3 regions of the Amycolatopsis sp. 505 genome follow, and region 2 is predicted to be linked to each of the others. Evidence: riboswitches for the same ligand, from Rfam matches in the RefSeq annotation. Region 2 holds a riboswitch; each other region holds the start of a gene.
What was found. Region 2 has a riboswitch for S-adenosylmethionine ahead of thrC (threonine synthase). Riboswitches for the same ligand answer to the same signal wherever they lie in the genome.
Positions count from the first base shown of each region.

Region 1 (6,009 bases), on a different contig from region 2:
GGGTACGAAGGTTCGGCCGTGGCCGACGGGTCGGGGCCGTAGCGTGGGGGCATGGAGACGATCGCGCTGGCCGAGGTGGCCGCGGTGCTCGCCGACCCGAGCCGGGCCACCATGTGCCTCGTGCTGCTGGACGGGCGGGCCTGGACCGTCGGCGAGCTCGCGAAGGCGGCCGGGATCGCGCTCTCGACGGCCAGCGAGCACGTCACCCGGCTGGCCGGTGCCGGCTTCGTCGCCCGCGTCAAGCAGGGGCGGGCCAGCTACGTCCGGATCGCCGACCCGCGGGTCGCCGAGCTGATCGAGCACCTGGCCCAGCACGCAGTGACATCCGGGGCGCTGCCCCGGGCCGGGGGCTCCGCCACCCGGAGCCCCCGAAAGGCTGCCGGTCACCGGCCGGTCACCGGCCTCAAGTCCTCCCTGCGCGCCCGGCGGCTCGGCTTCGCCCGGACCTGCTACGACCACCTCGCCGGCGAGCTCGGCGTCGCCCTCCGCGAGGGCATGCTCGCCACCGGCCTGGTCGACACCGCCGCCGGGCTGGCGCTGACCCCGCGCGGCCGCGACGTCCTGGCGGATCTCGGTGTCCCCGTCGCGGCCGGGCGGCGGCCGCTGCTGCGTGACTGTCTGGATTGGACGGAGCGCCGCGACCACCTCGCCGGCGCCCTGCCCGCCGCGCTGCTCGAGCGGGCGGTCGACGCCGGCTGGGTGGCCCGGGACGGTCACCGCGCGGTCAAGGTGCTGCCGGCAGCGGGGGAGCCGTTCGCCGCGCTCGGTGTCGATCTCGACGCGCTCAGTGGTGTTGCGGCGCCTTAACACACCGGGTGTCCGGCGCCGGGCAGCGGTACACGAACGAGTTAATCCACGTGCCTCACTATTCTGAGAGCCCCACGGCACTCGGGAGGAGGCGGGCATGGACCAGCTTCCCGTGCTGCTCGGCGTCGGCGGCGTCGTCCTCCTCGCGTCCGTGCTGGCCGTGCGCGTGTCGATCCGGCTCGGCCTGCCCTCGCTGCTGCTGTACCTGGGGATCGGCGTCCTGCTGGGCGAAGCCGGCTTCGGCATCCGGTTCGACAACCCCGGCCTGACCCAGTCGCTCGGCCTCGCCGCCCTCGTCATGATCCTCGCCGAAGGCGGGCTGACCACCCGGTGGTCGGCGGTGAAACCCGCGCTGGGCCGCGGGATCGCACTGTCCACAGTGGCCGTCGTGGTGAGCGTTGCGGCCACCGGCGCGGCCCTGCACTGGCTGCTGGGCCTCGACTGGCGGCTGGCGCTGCTGTGGGGCGCGGTGCTCGCCTCGACCGACGCGGCCGCGGTGTTCTCGGTGCTGCGCACGGCCGGGATCGGCAAACGGCTCACCGGCGCGCTCGAACTCGAGTCGGGGATCAACGACGCACCGGCCTACATCGCCGTCGTGGTCCTGGCCGAAGGCACCACTGTGGACTGGACGCTGCCGCTGCTGGTGGTCTACGAGCTGACGGCGGGCCTGGTCATCGGCCTCGCCTTCGGCTGGCTCGGCGGGATCGCGCTGCGCCGGGCCGCGCTGCCGGCGACCGGCCTCTACCCGCTGGCCACGGTCGCGGTGTGCGTCGTCGCCTACTCGTCCGGGCAGCTGCTGCACGCGTCCGGGCTGCTCGCCACCTACGTCGCCGCGCTGGTGCTCGGCAATTCGCGGCTGCCGCACCGGTCGGACACGCTCTCGTTCGCCGAGGGCCTGGGGTGGCTGGCCCAGATCGGGCTGTTCGTGCTGCTCGGGCTGTTCGCCTCGCCGGGCCGGCTGCTCGACGCGATCGTGCCGGGCCTGGTCGCGGGCGCGGTGGTGCTGCTGCTGGCGCGGCCGGTCTCGGTGGTGCTGTCGATGCTGCCGTTCCGCCTGCCGTGGCGGGAACAGGTGTTCCTGTCGTGGGCCGGGCTGCGCGGCGCGGTGCCGATCGTGCTCGCCATGATCCCGTTGTCGCAGGGCCTGCCGGGCGCGCAGCGGCTGGTCGACGCGGTGTTCGTGCTGGTCATCGTGCTGACGCTGGTCCAGGGGGCGACGCTCGGCCCGCTCGCGCGCACGCTCGGGCTGGCCAAGAAGTCCGAAGCGCACGAGATCGAGGTCGACTCCGCGCCGCTGGACGAGCTCGGCGCCGAACTGCTGCAGGTCCGCATCCAGCCGGGGTCGAAGATGCACGGCGTGTACCTGTCCGAGCTGCGGCTGCCGGTCGGGGCGACGATCAGCCTGGTCGTCCGCGACGGCGCCGGGTTCACCCCGCAGAAGACCAGCCGGTTGCAGGAGAACGACCAGCTCCTGGTCGTCACGACGAGCGCGGTCCGCGACGCGGTCGAACGCCGGCTGCGCGCCGTCGACCGGGCCGGCCGCCTGGCCCGCTGGAAGGGCGAATCCGGTCGCTGAGCACGCTCTGTGACCGGCGTCTCAGAATGTGCGACGGGGGTTGGCGCCCGGGCGCGCTCTCGGTTACCTTTCGAACCAGGTCATGAGTGCCAGCGCGAAGCCCCGGCTTGCTGGCCGGCAACCCTCCTACCGCGGTGGGGTGCCCCGGGTGAAGACCGGGCCGGTCGCGCCGTGCGACGGGCAAGCGCGGGCCCCTCGCCGGGGTCCCCCGGATCGCCGAGGAGGCACCCCGATGACTCTCGCCATCGACCGCACCCAGCTCGAAGCCCCTGCCGTTCCCGCCGTCGCCGGGGCGTCGCTGCGGGTTCCGCTGGTGACCGGCGGGGACATCGGCTACGCCAACCTCGACCACGCCGCGAGCGCACCCTGCCTCGACGCCGTCCGCGCGAAGGTCGACGAGTTCCTGCCCTGGTACGCCAGCGTCCACCGCGGCGCCGGCTTCGCGTCGCAGGTCTCCACCAAGCTCTACGAGCGCACCCGCGACGTCCTGCGCCGCTTCGTCGACGCGCGGCGTACCGACACCGTCGTCTTCACCCGCAACACCACCGACTCCTTCAACCTCCTCGCCCGCAGCCTTCCCCGGCACACCACGGTGGTTGTCTTCGACACCGAGCACCACGCCGCGCTGCTGCCGTGGCACGGCCCGAACGTCCGGCGGATCCCGACGCCGCGCACCCGCCTCGCCGCGGTGTCCGCTGTGGACGAAGCACTCGCCGAAGCCCCGCAGGGCCCGCGGCTGGTCGTCGTCACCGGGGCGTCCAATGTGACCGGTGAGCTGCTCCCGGTGGCGGAAATCGCGGCCGTGGCGCGGAAACACGGCGCCCGCATCGCCCTCGACGCCGCCCAGCTGGCCCCGCACCGCCGGATCTCGCTCAAGGAACTCGACGTCGACTACGTCGCGCTGTCCGGCCACAAGCTGTACGCGCCCTTCGGTGCGGGCGCGCTGATCGGGCGTGCCGACTGGCTGCGCGCGGCCCGCCCGTACCTCGCCGGCGGCGGTGCGACCAAGCTCGTCACCGAAGACGCCGTCGTCTGGAACACCGGCCCGGAGCGCCACGAAGCCGGCTCGCCCAACACCGTCGGCGTGTACGCGCTCGGCGTCGCGTGCGAGACCCTCGGCGAAAACTGGGCCGCGATCGAAGACCACGAGCAGGCCCTGCTCGCCCGGCTCCGCAAGGGCCTCGAGAGCATCCCGGGCTGCGCCGAGCTGCGGCTGTTCGACGCGCCGGTCGACCGGGTCGGCACGGTCAGCTTCGTCGTCGACGGCTTCGACCCCGGCTGGCTCGCCGCGGTCCTGTCCGCCGAGTACGGCATCGGCGTCCGCGACGGCGCCTTCTGCGCCCACATCGCGGCCAAGCGCCTGATCGGCCGCACCGGCGGCGACGGGCAGCAGGCGGTCCGCGTCAGCCTCGGCCTCGGCAGCACGGAGGAACACGTCGACCGCGTGCTCCTCGCCCTGCGGCAGATCGTCGCCCGCGGAGCTCGCTGGGAGTACGCGAAGGTGGACGGCCGCTGGGCCCCGGTCGGCGACCCGCGCGAGCTGCCGCCGTTCTGCTGAACGCCAGCCTGGGCCGATGGGGAGAGGGCCGCGTTTCTGGTTTCCGCTGGCACTGCTGGGGTTCGCGCAGCTCGGCTCGGTCGTCGTGCAGCTGCTGTGGCGCCGGAGCCGGGCCGAAAGCGAGTCCGCGAACCTCCTCCTCGCACCGGCGGTCCCGCCCGGCGCGACCGAGTACAGCCGCGCGCAGCGGTGGCCGCTGGACTTCCACGTCGGGGACAGCAGCCTCCCGGCCGGGCCGGTATGGCTGGTCACGCTCGGCGTGGCCGTCCTCGGCACCGCCGTCTGGTACGCGTTCGCCCGGCGGCCGGGCCGGGTGGGGTGGTTCGTCCTCGGCACGATCGCCGCGCTGCTCGCCGTCCCGCTGCTCGACCTGGTCGGGTCCTGGCAGTTCCGCCTCGGCGACGGCCTGCGCGGCCCGCTCCTGGCCACCCTCGGCCTGCTGCTGCTCGCCGCCTGCGAACGCAGCCGGTTCGTCCTGCTGACGACGGTGGCATTCGCCCTGGTCGCCGTGGTGCTCTCGGCGGACACGGCGGGCATGCTGGCCTCGGCGATGATCCTGCTCGCCGCCGCCTTCATCGCCCTGCTGCGGGGAAGCCCGCGCTCGATACCCTGACCCGATGGGGTGTTCACGGCGGTCCTGGTTCCCGCTGGCCGCGCTGGGGTTCGCGCTGATCGTGCTGGTGGCCGTCGACCTGGTCACGGACCGCCCCGAAAGCACGCTGGGGTACCAGCGGTCGCACGGCTTCGCGACCAACGAGCTCAACGGCACCGGCCTGGCGAGCGAGCAGAGAGCGATCGCCGCCGCCGTCGACGTGGTGCCCTCGGCGCGGCTCGGCTGGCTCGCCGGTCTCGTCTGCGTGGTGCTCTGCGTGGCCGCCTGGTCTTGGCGGCAGCTGCGGCCCGAGCGTCCCGGCCGGTTCCTGCTCGGCACGCTCGGGGCGCTGGCCGCCGTCCCGCTGCTCGACCTGGTCGGCGCCCTCCAGTTCCGGCTCGGCGGCGACGTCCGCGGCGCGCTCCTGGCGACGCTCGGCCTCCTGGTGCTGGCCGGCTGCGAACGCAGCTGGTTCCTGCTGGCCGTCACCGGCGTGTTCGCGCTGGTCGCGACGGTTTTCCTACCTCCAGCAGCCGGCGCGCTCGCCGCGGCGGGCGTCCTGTTCGCGGCCGCCTTCGCCGTGCTCCTGCGGCCGCGTCCGGACGGGCCCGCCGCCGCCTGACCAGCGCCGTGGACAATGGACCGGTGAGCACCGAGCCCAGCCACTCCGAACCCGACACCGCCGCGCCCGCCGAGGCGGTGCCCGATCCGGCCGCCGACGCGCCCGAGAACCCGGAGGTGCCGGCGAAGCCGCTGCTGCCGAAGCGGCGGGTCGGCTGGGTCTTCGCGGTCGCCGTCGTGTTCTGGGCGATCGACCTGGTGACGAAGAACCTGGTCGTCGCCAACCTGGAGGGCAAGGAGCCGGTCAAGGTCCTCGGCGGGCTGATCTACCTGCAGGTGATCCGCAACCCCGGCGCCGCGTTCTCGATGGCCACCGGCATGACCTGGGTGCTCGCCCTGGTCGCGCTCGCCGTGGTCATCGCGATCATCTGGCTGTCGCGGCGGCTGCGCTCGATCGGCTGGGCGATCGGCCTCGGCCTGGTGCTCGCGGGCGCCACCGGCAACCTGACCGACCGCATCTTCCGCGCGCCCGGCGGGCTGCAGGGCCACGTCGTCGACTTCATCTCGGCCTTCGCGCCCAACGGCAAGGGCTTCGCGATCTTCAACATCGCCGACTCCGCGATCTGCGTCGGCGGCGCCCTGATCGTGCTGCTGTCCCTGCTGGGCAAGGACTACGACGGCACATCGACCAAGGACAAGAAGAAGGCCGAGCAACAGCAGGAGGAGCAGGCGTGAGCTCGCGGATGCTCCCGGTGCCCGACGGGCTCGACGGGATGCGGGTCGACGCCGGCCTGGCCAAGCTGCTCGGGCTGTCCCGCACGGTCGTCGCCGAGCTCGCCGAGTCCGGGGACGTGCTGCTCGACGGCCGTCCCGCGGGCAAGTCCGACCGCCTGTCCGGCGGCGGCCTGCTGGAGA
Region 1 is NZ_JACKQP010000020.1:81,923-87,931, reverse strand. It holds gene H5965_RS44780 (metalloregulator ArsR/SmtB family transcription factor) at 52-807, shown strand; gene H5965_RS44775 (potassium/proton antiporter) at 905-2,383, shown strand; SAM riboswitch class IV at 2,462-2,576, shown strand; gene H5965_RS44770 (aminotransferase class V-fold PLP-dependent enzyme) at 2,616-3,941, shown strand; gene H5965_RS44765 (hypothetical protein) at 3,958-4,554, shown strand; gene H5965_RS44760 (hypothetical protein) at 4,559-5,155, shown strand; gene lspA (signal peptidase II) at 5,179-5,829, shown strand; gene H5965_RS44750 (RluA family pseudouridine synthase) at 5,826-6,009, shown strand, end outside.
Region 1: another riboswitch for S-adenosylmethionine. It lies ahead of H5965_RS44770 (aminotransferase class V-fold PLP-dependent enzyme); the one in region 2 lies ahead of thrC (threonine synthase).

Region 2 (6,009 bases):
TGTTCGCCGTCACGCAGGAGGTGACACCAGAATGACCACCCTCCCAGCAACCGACACCCGCCAGGACATGCGGCTCGTCCCGGCGGCAGCGGCCTGCTGGCTGGCAGCGCTGGCCGGCTTGCTGCTCGGCTGGTGGACGGCCGTCGCGACCGGCCTGGCCACCACAATGATCGCCGGCCTCGTCCTGTGGCGAGCCCGCAACCACCCCCGGGCACGCGACGCGGTAGCGGCCCTCCTCATCCTCGGCCTCCTTGCCGCCGGCCCGGTCGCTTGGCGAATCCGCGACGCCCAACGTGACGAGCTCCGCACGGCAGAAGGCCTGCCGGCCGCATTGCGAGTCGTCGTCGCCGAGCGCCCGAAACCCGTGCGTAGCGCTGGATACGCCGACCGCCAAGCAGGCGCCCGGTCGGTTGTCCTCGCGGCCGACGTCCGCACTGCCTCGGTCGACGGACGGCCGGTTCCTTCGTCCGGCCGCGTCCTCCTGCTGGCCCCCGTCGAGCAGTGGACGTCCCTGCTGCCAGGCCAGGAGGTGACCGCGAGCGGCCTACTGATGCCGCCGCGCGGCTCGGACCTGACCGTCGCGGTGCTGTCCGTACGCGGCCCACCGGCCGACCCAGGCCCTTCACCGTGGTGGCAGCGGGCTGCTGCCGAGCTGCGCACCGGGCTCCACGACCTGTGCCAGGTCCTGCCGGACGAACCCGCAGGTCTTCTCCCAGGCCTGGTGCTGGGCGACACGAGCGCGTTGTCCCCTCGCGTCGAGCAGGAGTTCATCTCCGCCGGCCTCGCGCACCTCACCGCGGTCAGCGGGGGCAACCTCGCTGTCGTCTGCGGGGCGGTCCTGCTCCTGCTGCGCTTGCTCCGGCTCGGCCCCCGGCTGTCGGCCGCCGCGGCCGGGGCGTGCCTGGCCGGGTTCCTCGTCCTGGTCGGCCCGGAGCCGAGCGTGCTGCGCGCCGGCGTCATGGCGGCCGTGGCACTCCTGGCCCTGGCGCTGGGACGCCGTGGTTCGGCACTGCCCGCGCTGGCCTTTGCGGTGTGCCTGCTGGTAGTGGCGGATCCGGCGATGGCCACGGACTTCGGTTTCGCCCTGTCGGTGTGCGCCACCGGCGGGCTGGTCCTGCTCGCGCCGCGCTGGGCCGGTGCCCTGGTCCGTCGCGGGATCCCGCCGGGGTTCGCGGAAGGGCTGGCCGTCCCGCTGGCGGCCTTCCTGGTGACGGCGCCGGTGCTCGCGGGCATGGCGGGGTCGGTGAGCCTGGTTTCGGTGCTGACCAACGTCCTCGCCGCGCCCGTCGTGGCCCCGGCGACGGTGCTCGGCGTGCTGGCGACGATCACCGGTCCGTGGTGGCCGGGCGCCGGGAAACTCCTGGTGCACCTGGCCGACCCCGAGGCCCGGTGGCTGATCGCGGTGGCCCGGCACGGTGCCCGGGCTCCCGGCGCGGTCATCGCCTGGCCCGGCGGCTGGGTGGGCGGTCTCCTGGCCGCCACCGTCCTGGCGGTGCTGGCGCTCGCGGTCCGGCACCGGAAGGTGCGGGTGCTGATGGCCGTGCTCGTCGCCGGTGCGCTGCTGGTGTTCGTGCCGGTCCGGGTGGTGGCGCCGACGTGGCCGCCGCGGAACTGGGCGATGGTCGAGTGCGACGTCGGCCAAGGCGACGCGGTCGTGCTGGCGACCGCCGAGCCGGGGCGCGCGGTCGTCGTCGATGCCGGGCCCGAGCCGGGGCCGGTCGACGAGTGCCTGCACCGGCTGGCGGTCGACCGGGTTCCGCTGCTGGTGCTGAGCCACCTGCACGCCGACCACATCGGCGGCCTCGCCTCGGTCTTCGACGGTCGCGCGGTCGGTGCGATCGCCGTCGGCCCCGGGCGGTCGCCGGGGTGGGCGTGGCGCCAGGTCGCCGCCGAGGCCGGTCGGCGGGCAGTGCCGCTGGTCGAGCTGAGCCCGGGGGAGCGGCTGGACTGGCCGGGCCTGGCGCTCGACGTCCTCGGTCCCCGTTATGTACCGGCGCGGCAAGACGGGCCGCAGGACGGCACGACGATCAACAACAGCTCGGTGGTGCTCCGAGCGGAAACCACGGCCGGGCGGGTCCTGCTGACCGGCGACGTCGAACTGGCCGCGCAGGCGGACCTGCTGGCCGACATCGGAGATCTGAAGGCGGAGGTGCTGAAGGTGCCCCATCACGGCAGCCGTTACTCGCTGCCGTCGTTCCTCGCGGCGGTGGCCCCGCGGGTGGCGTTGGTCAGCGTGGGGGCGGGAAACACGTACGGCCACCCCAGCAAGTCCACAGTGGACACGCTGGTGGCGCTCGGCGCGCGAGTCACCCGCACCGATTTGGACGGCGACACCGCGGTGGTCACCGGAACGGCGATAGTCCGGCGAGGCGAGCCGCGCGGCCCGCCGCGCCGCTGAGTGCCGGGGCGGGCCCGAAGCCCGCCCCGGCCGGAGCTCAGTAGCCGAGGGCCTCGTTCACGGCCGCGGCCGAGGGCGGCAGGGTGGCCTTGGGGCCGACGTGGTTCTCGATCGCGTCGAGGGTCTTGAGGCCGTCGCCGGTGATCAGCAGGACCGTCTCGGCGTCCGGGTCCAGCTTGCCCGTCTCGACCAGCTTCTTCGCCGTGGCGACGGTGACCCCGCCCGCCGTCTCGGTGAAGATGCCTTCGGTGCGGGCGAGCAGGCGGATGCCCTCGACGACCTCTTCGTCGGAGACGTCCTCGATCGCGCCGCCGGTGCGGTTGACGATGTCGAGCACGTACGGGCCGTCGGCCGGGTTGCCGATCGCCAGCGAACGGGCGATCGTGTCCGGCTTCACCGGCTGGACCACGTCGTGGCCCTCGCGGAACGCGGCCGAGACCGGCGAGCAGCCGGTGGCCTGCGCGCCGAACACCTTGTACGGGCTGGCGTCCACGAGACCGAGCTGACCCAGCTCGCGGAAACCCTTGTCCACCTTGGTCAGCTGCGAACCGGAGGCGATCGGGACGACGATCTGCGGCGGGATGCGCCAGCCGAGCTGCTCGGCGACCTCGAAGGCCAGCGTCTTCGAGCCCTCCGAGTAGTACGGCCGGACGTTCACGTTGACGAACGCCCACTTCGGGTGCTCGCCGGCGAGCTCGGTGGCGAGGCGGTTGACGTCGTCGTAATTGCCGTCGATGGCGAGGAGGTCACCGTCGTACACCGCGGTGGTGAGGATCTTGGCGCGCTCGAGGGTCTTCGGGATCAGCACGACCGACCGCCAGCCGGCGCGGGCCGCGGCGGCGGCCGTCGCGTTGGCCAGGTTGCCGGTCGACGGACACGCGAGCACCTCGAACCCGAACTCGCGGGCGGCGGCCAGCGCGACGGCGACGACGCGGTCCTTGAACGAGTGCGTCGGGTTGCCGGTGTCGTCCTTGACCCACACGCGCTTGAGGCCGAGCGCCTTGGCGAGGCGGTCGGCGCGGACCAGCCGCGTCGCGCCCGGTTCGGTGTTCGGGATCTCTTCGACGTTGGACGGAACCGGAAGGAGCTTCTTGTAGCGCCAGATGTTCTTGGGGCCGGCCTCGATGTCCTCGCGGCGGACGCGGCCGAAGTCGTAGGCGACCTCGAGCGGCGAGAAGTCTTCGGCGGAGACGAACTCCGGGGCGAGCGGCTGCCGGTGGCCCTCTTCCTTCGACACCAGTTCGACGGCGGGACCGAGATCCGGGGTCTTCGTGGTGGAGGTCGTGCCGAGGGTGGCGGTCATCGCGAGGTTCCTTTCCTCATCTGCCCCGCCGAAGCGGGCCGGAATTGGCACCGTGGTCGTCAGCTACCCCGCGATCGCGGGATGACGGGCTGTACGCCGGTTGCCGGGGCTTCGTCGGGCCGTTCCCTCTGCCCCTCTGGATGAGCGGTATTCGGTTGTCGGTGCCGCGCACGCCGGATCGTCCGGGGCGGGCTGCCTCGGCTACACCGTACGACATCGCGCTCGCGCCGTGCCACGGTGGCCGCCCGACATCACCGGAGCGGGGGCATCGGAGCGCAAGTGAGAGGATTCCCGGGTGACCGCGCAAGCCACCGCCCCGACCCCGCTGCAGCTGGTGCTGGGGGAGGAAGAACTGCTGATCGAGCGGGCCGTCCGCGAGACGCTCGCCGCCGCCCGCGCGACGGACCCCACCGCGGAGCTGACCCGCGTCCGGGTGTCCGATCTCACAGCGCCCGAGCTGGCCGAACTGGTCAGCCCGTCGCTGTTCAGCGAGGGCCGGGTGATCGTCCTCGAGTCGGCGCAGGACATCTCGCAGGAGCTGGCCGACGCCGTCGCGAGCTACCTGAAGGACCCGGCGGACGGGGTCGTGCTCGTCGTCGTGCACACCGGCGGTGGCCGCAGCAAGGCCGGCAAGTCGCTCCCGGCCGCGCTGAAGAAGGCCGGCGCCGAGGTCACCGAGTGCCCGAAGCTGACCAAACCGGCCGAGCGGGAGCAGTTCGTGCGCCACGAGGTGCGCCGGGTGGGCGGCAAGATCGACCCGGCCGGGGTGGCCGCCCTCCTCGACGCCGTCGGCTCCGACCTGCGGGAACTCTCCTCGGCGGCGACGCAGCTGGTCGCGGACACGGGCGGGACCGTCGACGCCGACGCGGTCCGCCGCTACCACCGCGGCCGCGCCGACGTCACCGGGTTCGCGGTCGCGGAGAAGGCCGTCAGCGGGGACCGCTCGGCGGCGCTGGAGTCGCTGCGCTGGGCGATGCAGCTGGGTGTCCCGCACGTCCTGGTCGCGGACGCGCTGGCCGACGCGGTCCGCACGATCGCCCGGGTCTCCGGCGCGGGCCGGGGCAACCCGAACCAGCTGGCGGGCGAGCTCGGCATGCCGCCGTGGAAGATCCGCAAGGCGCAGGGCCAGTCCCGCGGCTGGAACCCGGACGGCCTGGCGACGGCGATGCGCGTGGTCGCGCGGCTGAACGCCGAGGTCAAGGGCGCGGCGGCGGACCCGGGCTACGCGCTGGAGCGAGCGGTCCTCGAGGTGGCCGCGGCCAAGGGGTGACATGAAGAAGGCCCCGGCCGAAGCCGGGGCCTTCCCAGAAATCAACCAGCTCAGAGCGCGTTGACGCGCTTGGCGAGCGCCGACTTCTTGTTGGCGGCCTGGTTGGCGTGGATGACGCCCTTCGAGACGGCCTTGTCCAGCTTCTGGGCGGCGTCGCGCTGCAGCTCGACGGCCTTGGCCTTGTCGCCGGCCTCGGCGGCTTCGCGGACCTTGCGGATCGCGGTCTTCACCGAGGACCGGATCGCCTGGTTGCGCTGACGCGCCTTCTCGTTCGTCGTGATGCGCTTGATCTGCGACTTGATGTTGGCCATAGGGCAACTCCTGTTTCACTCGGTGAGATCGCCGCCGCGCTGAAGTGGCCCCGGTGAAACCGGGTTTCCTCCATGACGGAATGCCGCACGGGCAGCGAGCGACCACTCTAACAGCCGGGCCGCGGGCGTCCGGAGCCGGGAGTACGGTGGACGGCGGTAGTGCCTAGGGTTCCGTCGCCGGTCCGCGCTTCCAGCTCGACACAACCAGGACCGGTGGGCCTGGTCCGAGCGGCACCATCGGCGGGCCCGGACGGCCGGTCGTTCATCTGACGGGGCAAAAGCCTGGAGGACCCGGCTTTCGCGCGCGCGAAAACCCGAAGGGGTCCGATGAACGCCACCGCCTTGTCCCTCGTCCTCGTCGCGGCCGTCGTGCACGCCGCCTGGAACCTCGCCGCCAAGCGGATTTCTTCCGGTGGCACCCAGTTCGTCTGGCTCTACTACACCGTCGGCGCCGTCGCGCTGCTGCCGATCACGGTCGTCCAGCTCGTCGTCGAAGCCGACCGTCCACAGTGGAGCTGGCTGCTCGCCGCCGTCGTCACCTCCGTGCTGCACATCGCCTACGGCATCGTGCTGCAACGCGGGTACCGCGTCGGGGACCTGTCCGTCGTCTACCCCGTCGCGCGGGGCACCGGGCCGCTGCTGTCGGTGCTGGCCGCCGTCCTCGTGCTCGGCGAACGGCCCGGCCCGCTCGGCCTGCTCGGTGCGTTCCTGGTGATCGCCGGCGTCC
Region 2 is NZ_JACKQP010000006.1:356,261-362,269, forward strand. It holds gene H5965_RS23570 (ComEC/Rec2 family competence protein) at 32-2,398, shown strand; gene thrC (threonine synthase) at 2,436-3,701, opposite strand; SAM riboswitch class I at 3,715-3,848, opposite strand; gene holA (DNA polymerase III subunit delta) at 3,997-4,971, shown strand; gene rpsT (30S ribosomal protein S20) at 5,022-5,282, opposite strand; gene H5965_RS23590 (DMT family transporter) at 5,610-6,009, shown strand, end outside.

Region 3 (6,009 bases), on a different contig from region 2:
ACAAGCTCACCCTGGGCCCGGAGGACCAGGCCGAGGGCGGCCTGGACGTCAAGCTGACCGACGGCGCCGAGGTGCACATCAGCCGCACCGGCGTCTCGACGGTCGTCCAGAAGGAGTCCATCGACCCGCCCGAGCAGCGCGTCGACGACCCGAACCTCGCCAAGGGCAAGACGCAGGTCGAGGACCCCGGCACGCCGGGTGAGAAGGAAGTGACCTACAAGGTCACGCAGAAGAACGGCAAAGAGGTCGGCCGGGAGAGCATCTCCGAGAAGGTCATCACCCAGCCGAAGCCGAAGATCGTCCACGTCGGCACCAAGGAAGCCCCGGCCCCGAACATCGGCGACGGCTCCGCGTGGGACCGCATCGCGCAGTGCGAGTCGGGCGGCAACTGGTCCATCAACACCGGCAACGGCTACTACGGCGGCCTCCAGTTCGACAAGCGCACGTGGGACGCCTACGGCGGCGACCAGTACGCGAACCTGCCGAGCCAGGCTTCGCGCGAGCAGCAGATCGCGGTCGCGGAGAAGGTCCGCGACGCCCGCGGCGGCTACAGCGCCTGGCCGGTCTGCGGCAAGAAGGCCTGAGTACCGCTTCGAACCGGCCCCCGTCCCTCCCCGGACGGGGGCCGTTTCGCGTGTCGACCCGCCAATCACGCGTGTCGGCTCTCCAATCACGCGTGTCGTCCCCCCAATCACGCGAGATGCGCCTCTGATCACGCGAATTCCGGGTTCAAGTAGGCTCCAGCGGTGGTTGAACTGCTGGGACCGGCCGAAATCCGTGCGCTGGCGGCCGAACTCGACGTGCGGCCGACCAAGAAGCTCGGGCAGAACTTCGTGCACGACCCCAACACCGTCCGGCGGATCGTCGAGCTGGCGAACGTCACGCCCGACGACGTCGTCCTCGAGGTCGGGCCCGGCCTCGGGTCCCTGACCCTCGGGCTGCTCGCCACCGGCGCCCGGGTGGTCGCCGTCGAGATCGACCCCAAGCTCGCCGAACGGCTGCCCAAGACCGTCGCCGAACGCGGGCCCGAGGCCGCGGGGAACCTCACCGTCGTCGGGGCGGACGCCCTGCGCGTCACCCGCGAACAACTGGGCGAGCCGACCGCTCTCGTCGCCAACCTGCCCTACAACGTCGCCGTGCCCGTCGTGCTGCACCTCCTGGCCGAGGTGCCCTCCCTCCGGACCGGTCTCGTCATGGTGCAGACCGAGGTCGCCGACCGGATGGCCGCCGGCCCCGGCAGCCGGATCTACGGCGTGCCCAGCGTCAAGCTCGCCTGGTACGGCCCCGCACGCAAGGTCGCCGCCGTGCCACGCTCGGTGTTCTGGCCGGTGCCGAACGTCGATTCCGCGCTCGTCGCCTTCGAGCGGGCCGACGCGACGGCGTCCGACGACCGGGACGTCCTCTTCGGCCTGGTGGACGCCGCTTTCTCACAACGCAGGAAGACGCTCCGGGCCGCGCTCGCGGGCTGGGCGGGCTCGGCCGAGCGCGCCGGCGAACTCCTGACGGCGGCCGGGATCGACCCCAGGACCCGTGGCGAGCAGCTGGATGTGCACGACTTCGCCCGCATCGCCGCCGCGCGCTAGCGGCTCCACAGTGGAGGCGTGAAAATACGCCCGCCAAGCCCGTGATCCCGCGATTCGGACACCTCCACTCGTGTGATCTGGGCCAACGGGCTTGCTTTCGCTCCTCGGGATCGGTTTTACTCAATACGTCCATCCCGAGCGACTGAGAGACCTGGCTCGCCGAAGTCGCAGCAACCACCCTCCACAGGGCAGGTGCTACCGCCAGGACCGATGGAGGCCGTTTTCGATGAAGAGGGTAGCCCGCCCCCTGCTCCTGACCAGGCGTCGCGTTGTCGACGAAGGCCGCCGCTCCGTGACCGCATGTCGACGCTCCCACTGAGCTAGTCCGAGCCGGTCCACCTCTTCTTCATGCACCGTCCGAACAGGACGGAACTCGCTTGCGGCCGGGTGCTGCGCGCTGCCTGCACCCCGTTTTCTGGAGCCTTCGTGATCACCGTCGAAAACCTGTCCAAAACCTTTGCCACCAACGGAAACTCCGTCGTCGCGCTGCGGGACGTGAGCGTCGACGTCCAGGCAGGCTCGCTGTTCGGCGTGGTCGGTCCCGCCGGGTCGGGCAAGTCCGTCCTCGCCCGGTGCATCGCCCTGCAGGAGCGCCCCGACCGCGGTGTCGTCCGCCTCGACGGCCTCAACACCGGCACCCTCGACGGCCGCCGCCTCCGCGAAATCCGCCGTCAGCTCGGCGTCGTTTCCACGAAGCCGGAGCTGATCGCCGAGCGCACCATCGCCGGCAACATCGCTTCCCCGCTCGAGCAGCTCGGCGTCGACGGCCCGCAGCGCCGCAGCCGGGTCGGCTCGCTGCTCGACCTCGTCGGCCTGACCCAGCGCGCCACGCAGCGGCCCGGTGAGCTGTCCGCCGGGCAGCTGCGCCGCGTCGCGGTCGCGAAGGCGCTGGCGGCGGCCCCGGCCGTGCTGCTCGCCGACGACCCGACCGCCGGCGTCGACCCGGAGGAGGCCGGCGCGGTGCTCGCCGTCCTCGACCGGGCGCGCTCCGAGCTGGGCACCACGATCGTCGTCACGACGCCGGACGCGGGCGTGGTCCGCCGGGTCTGCGACGACGTCGCGGTGCTGGAGGACGGCACGGTCGTCGAGCGCGGCACGGTGCTCGACCTGATCTCGAACCCGGCCAGCCGCACCGCCCAGGCGCTGCTGCCGGCCATCGAGACGACCCGCTCGCAGGCGGCGCGCTACGACCGCTCGGCCGACGTCGTGCTGGTCGGTTTCGCTTCGGTGGGCGCGCTGCTGCCCGAGGCCGCCGGCCGCTTCGACGTCGAGTTCGCCACCATCGGCGGCGGCCTGACCCGCATCGGTGACACGCCGGTCGGCCGGTTCCGCCTGGGTGTCCGCGGCGAGCGGGCCGACGCGGCGCTGGCCTGGGTCGCCGAGCGCGGCGGGCACGTGACGCAGACCGCGCGCAGCCCGCAGGGTGTGGCGGCTGCCTGAGCTTTCCACCGGGAACGCCCCGATGCGCAGGTCGCATCGGGGCGTTTCCGCGGGCACGTAGGCTGGTCGGGTGCTCGCTGTAGTTCCGCCCCCAGTCACCGTCCGGGTCCCGGCCAAGGTCAACCTGCACCTTTCGGTCGACGACCTGCGGGAAGACGGTTACCACGAGCTGGTCACCGTGTTCCAGGCGCTGTCGCTGACCGACGAGGTGACCGTCGCGGTCACCGAAGAGCCCGGCATCGAGGTCTACGGCGAGGGGGAGGGCTCGGTCCCGATCGGCCCCGAAAACCTGGCCTGGCGGGCCGTCGAGGCGCTCGCGGCGCACGTCGGGCGCACCGGTGAGCCGAAGGTCCGGGTGGTGCTGCGCAAGGGCATCCCGGTCGCGGGCGGCATGGCGGGCGGCAGCGCCGACGCCGCGGCGACACTGGTCGGACTCGCTTCGCTGTGGGGGCTCGACGTCACCCGCGACGAACTCGCCGAAATCGCCGCCGGCCTGGGCAGCGACGTCCCGTTCGCGCTCTACGGCGGCACCGCGCTGGGCACCGGCCGCGGCGAACAGCTCGTCCCGGTGCTGTCGCGGCACACGTTCCACTGGGTGCTGGCTTTCGCCGCCGAGGGGCTGTCGACGCCGAAGGTGTTCGGCGAACTCGACCGCCTGCGCGCGGCGGGCAACCCGCCCCGGATCGGCTCGCACACGCCGGTCGTCGAGGCGCTGGCCTCGGGCGACCCGCGCCAGCTGGCCTTGCTGCTGGGCAACGACCTCCAGGCGGCCGCGGTCTCGCTGCGGCCCGACCTGCGCCGCACGCTCCGGGCGGGCGTGAACGCGGGCGCGCTCGCGGGCACGGTGTCCGGTTCCGGCCCGACGTGCGCGTTCCTCTGCGAAGACGCGCAGTCGGCGGTGGAGGTCGCGGCCGAGCTGTCGGGCGCCGGCGTCTGCCGCACGGTCCGCGTGGCCCACGGCCCGGTCCCCGGCGCCCGGGTGGTCGGCGGGGACGACGCGCCGCGCCCGGCGCCGCCGCGGGTGCACGCATGAAGCACGCCGAGTTCGCGTTCCCCGGCCCGCTGCGCGACAAGCTGGTCGCGGCGATCCTGGCCGGGGAGAAGACGACGACCTCGGCCCTGCTCGCGGAATACGAACACGACGGCGAAGCGTTGCCCTTCGTGGGTGAGCGAGAGCTGGTGCTCGACTCCGCCGGCACCGGGGTGGCGGTCATCGAAACGGTCGAGGTACGTGTCCTGCCACTGTCCGCAGTGGACATCGAGCACGCGCTCGGCGAGGGCGAGGGTTTCGCGAGCGTTGCCGAGTGGCGCGCGGAGCACACGAAGTTCTGGCAGAGCGCGGAAGTGCGCGCCGCCCTGGAGAACCCGGAATTCACCGTGGACGACACGACTCAGGTCGTGGCGACCCGGTTCGTCATTGTGGAAAGGATCGGCTGAGCGGATGGCCAACCTGGTCAACCTGGAGGCGGTGAGCAAGTCCTACGGGGTTCGCCCGCTGCTGGACGGCGTTTCCCTCGGCATCGCGGCCGGGCAGCGCATCGGCGTCGTCGGCCTCAACGGGGGCGGCAAGACCACGCTGCTGGAAGTCCTTTCCGGACTCGCCGAGCCGGATTCAGGGCGGGTGAGCCATGTTCGCGATCTGCGGATGGCCGTGGTCACCCAACGCACGGAACTCCCGGACGGCAGCACGGTCGGCGACGTCGTGCTCGAACGCTACGGCGCCGAGCACGAATGGGCCGCCGACGCCCGTGTCCGGTCCATTGTGGACGGCCTGGGTATCACGGCGATCGGTCTGGACACCCCGACGGCGAACCTGTCCGGCGGCGAGCGGCGCCGGGTCTCCCTGGCCGCCGCGCTGACCGGCGAGCTCGACCTGATCGTGCTCGACGAGCCGACCAACCACCTGGACGTCGAAGGTGTCCGCTGGCTCGCCGACCACCTGCTGGCCCGGAAGGTCGCCGTCGTGGTCGTCACGCACGACCGGTGGTTCCTCGACACCGTCGCGACCCTGACGTGGGAGGTCGCGAACGGCCGCGTCGAGCAGTACGAAGGTGGTTACGCCGACTGGATCTTCGCGCGCGCCGAGCGGGCGCGGCTGGCCGCGACGGCCGAGGAGAAGCGGCAGAACCTGGCCCGCAAGGAGCTGGCGTGGCTGCGCCGCGGCCCGCAGGCGCGCTCGTCGAAGCCGCGCTACCGCGTCGAGGCGGCCGAAGCGCTGATCGCCGACGTCCCGCCGCCGCGCGACTCCGTCGAGCTGCAGGCGTTCGCGAAGCGGCGGCTCGGGAAAACCGTGCTGGAGCTGGAAGACACGACGTACGCGGTGGGTGACCGGACGCTGCTCGACCACGTCACCTGGCGGATCGGCCCGGGCGACCGGATCGGCCTGGTCGGCGTCAACGGCTCGGGCAAGACGTCGCTGCTGAAGCTGCTCGGCGGCGATGTCGAGGGCTCGACGGGTCGCCGGATCGAGGGCAAGACGGTCGCGCTCGCGCACCTGCGCCAGGAGCTCGACGACCTGCCCGGCGACCTGCGCGTGCTGCAGGCGATCGAGCAGGTCGCCGGGCGCGTGGTGTTCGGCAAGCAGGAGATGACGGCGTCGCAGCTGGGCGAGAAGCTCGGCTTCCCGGCGGCCCGCCAGTGGACCCCGGTCGAGGACCTCTCGGGCGGCGAGCGCCGCCGGTTGCAGCTGTGCCGGCTGTTGATGGCCGAGCCGAACGTGCTGCTCCTCGACGAGCCGACGAACGACCTGGACATCGACACGCTCCAGCAGCTGGAGGACCTCCTCGACGGCTGGCCGGGCACGATGGTCGTGGTCTCCCACGACCGCTACCTGGTGGAGCGGGTGTGCGACACGATCGTCGCGCTGTTCGGCGACGGCCGGATCACCCACCTCCCGGGCGGAATCGAGGAGTACCTGAACCGCCGCGCTCTCGCCAAGGAACCGGCGGCCGCGGCGGCGCCGACGGCGGAGAAGGCGGAGGCGAAG
Region 3 is NZ_JACKQP010000008.1:448,950-454,958, reverse strand. It holds gene H5965_RS30025 (transglycosylase family protein) at 1-584, shown strand, start outside; gene rsmA (16S rRNA (adenine(1518)-N(6)/adenine(1519)-N(6))-dimethyltransferase RsmA) at 747-1,583, shown strand; SAM riboswitch class I at 1,710-1,800, shown strand; gene H5965_RS30015 (ATP-binding cassette domain-containing protein) at 2,010-3,023, shown strand; gene H5965_RS30010 (4-(cytidine 5'-diphospho)-2-C-methyl-D-erythritol kinase) at 3,094-4,056, shown strand; gene H5965_RS30005 (ASCH domain-containing protein) at 4,053-4,460, shown strand; gene H5965_RS30000 (ABC-F family ATP-binding cassette domain-containing protein) at 4,465-6,009, shown strand, end outside.
Region 3: another riboswitch for S-adenosylmethionine. It lies ahead of H5965_RS30015 (ATP-binding cassette domain-containing protein); the one in region 2 lies ahead of thrC (threonine synthase).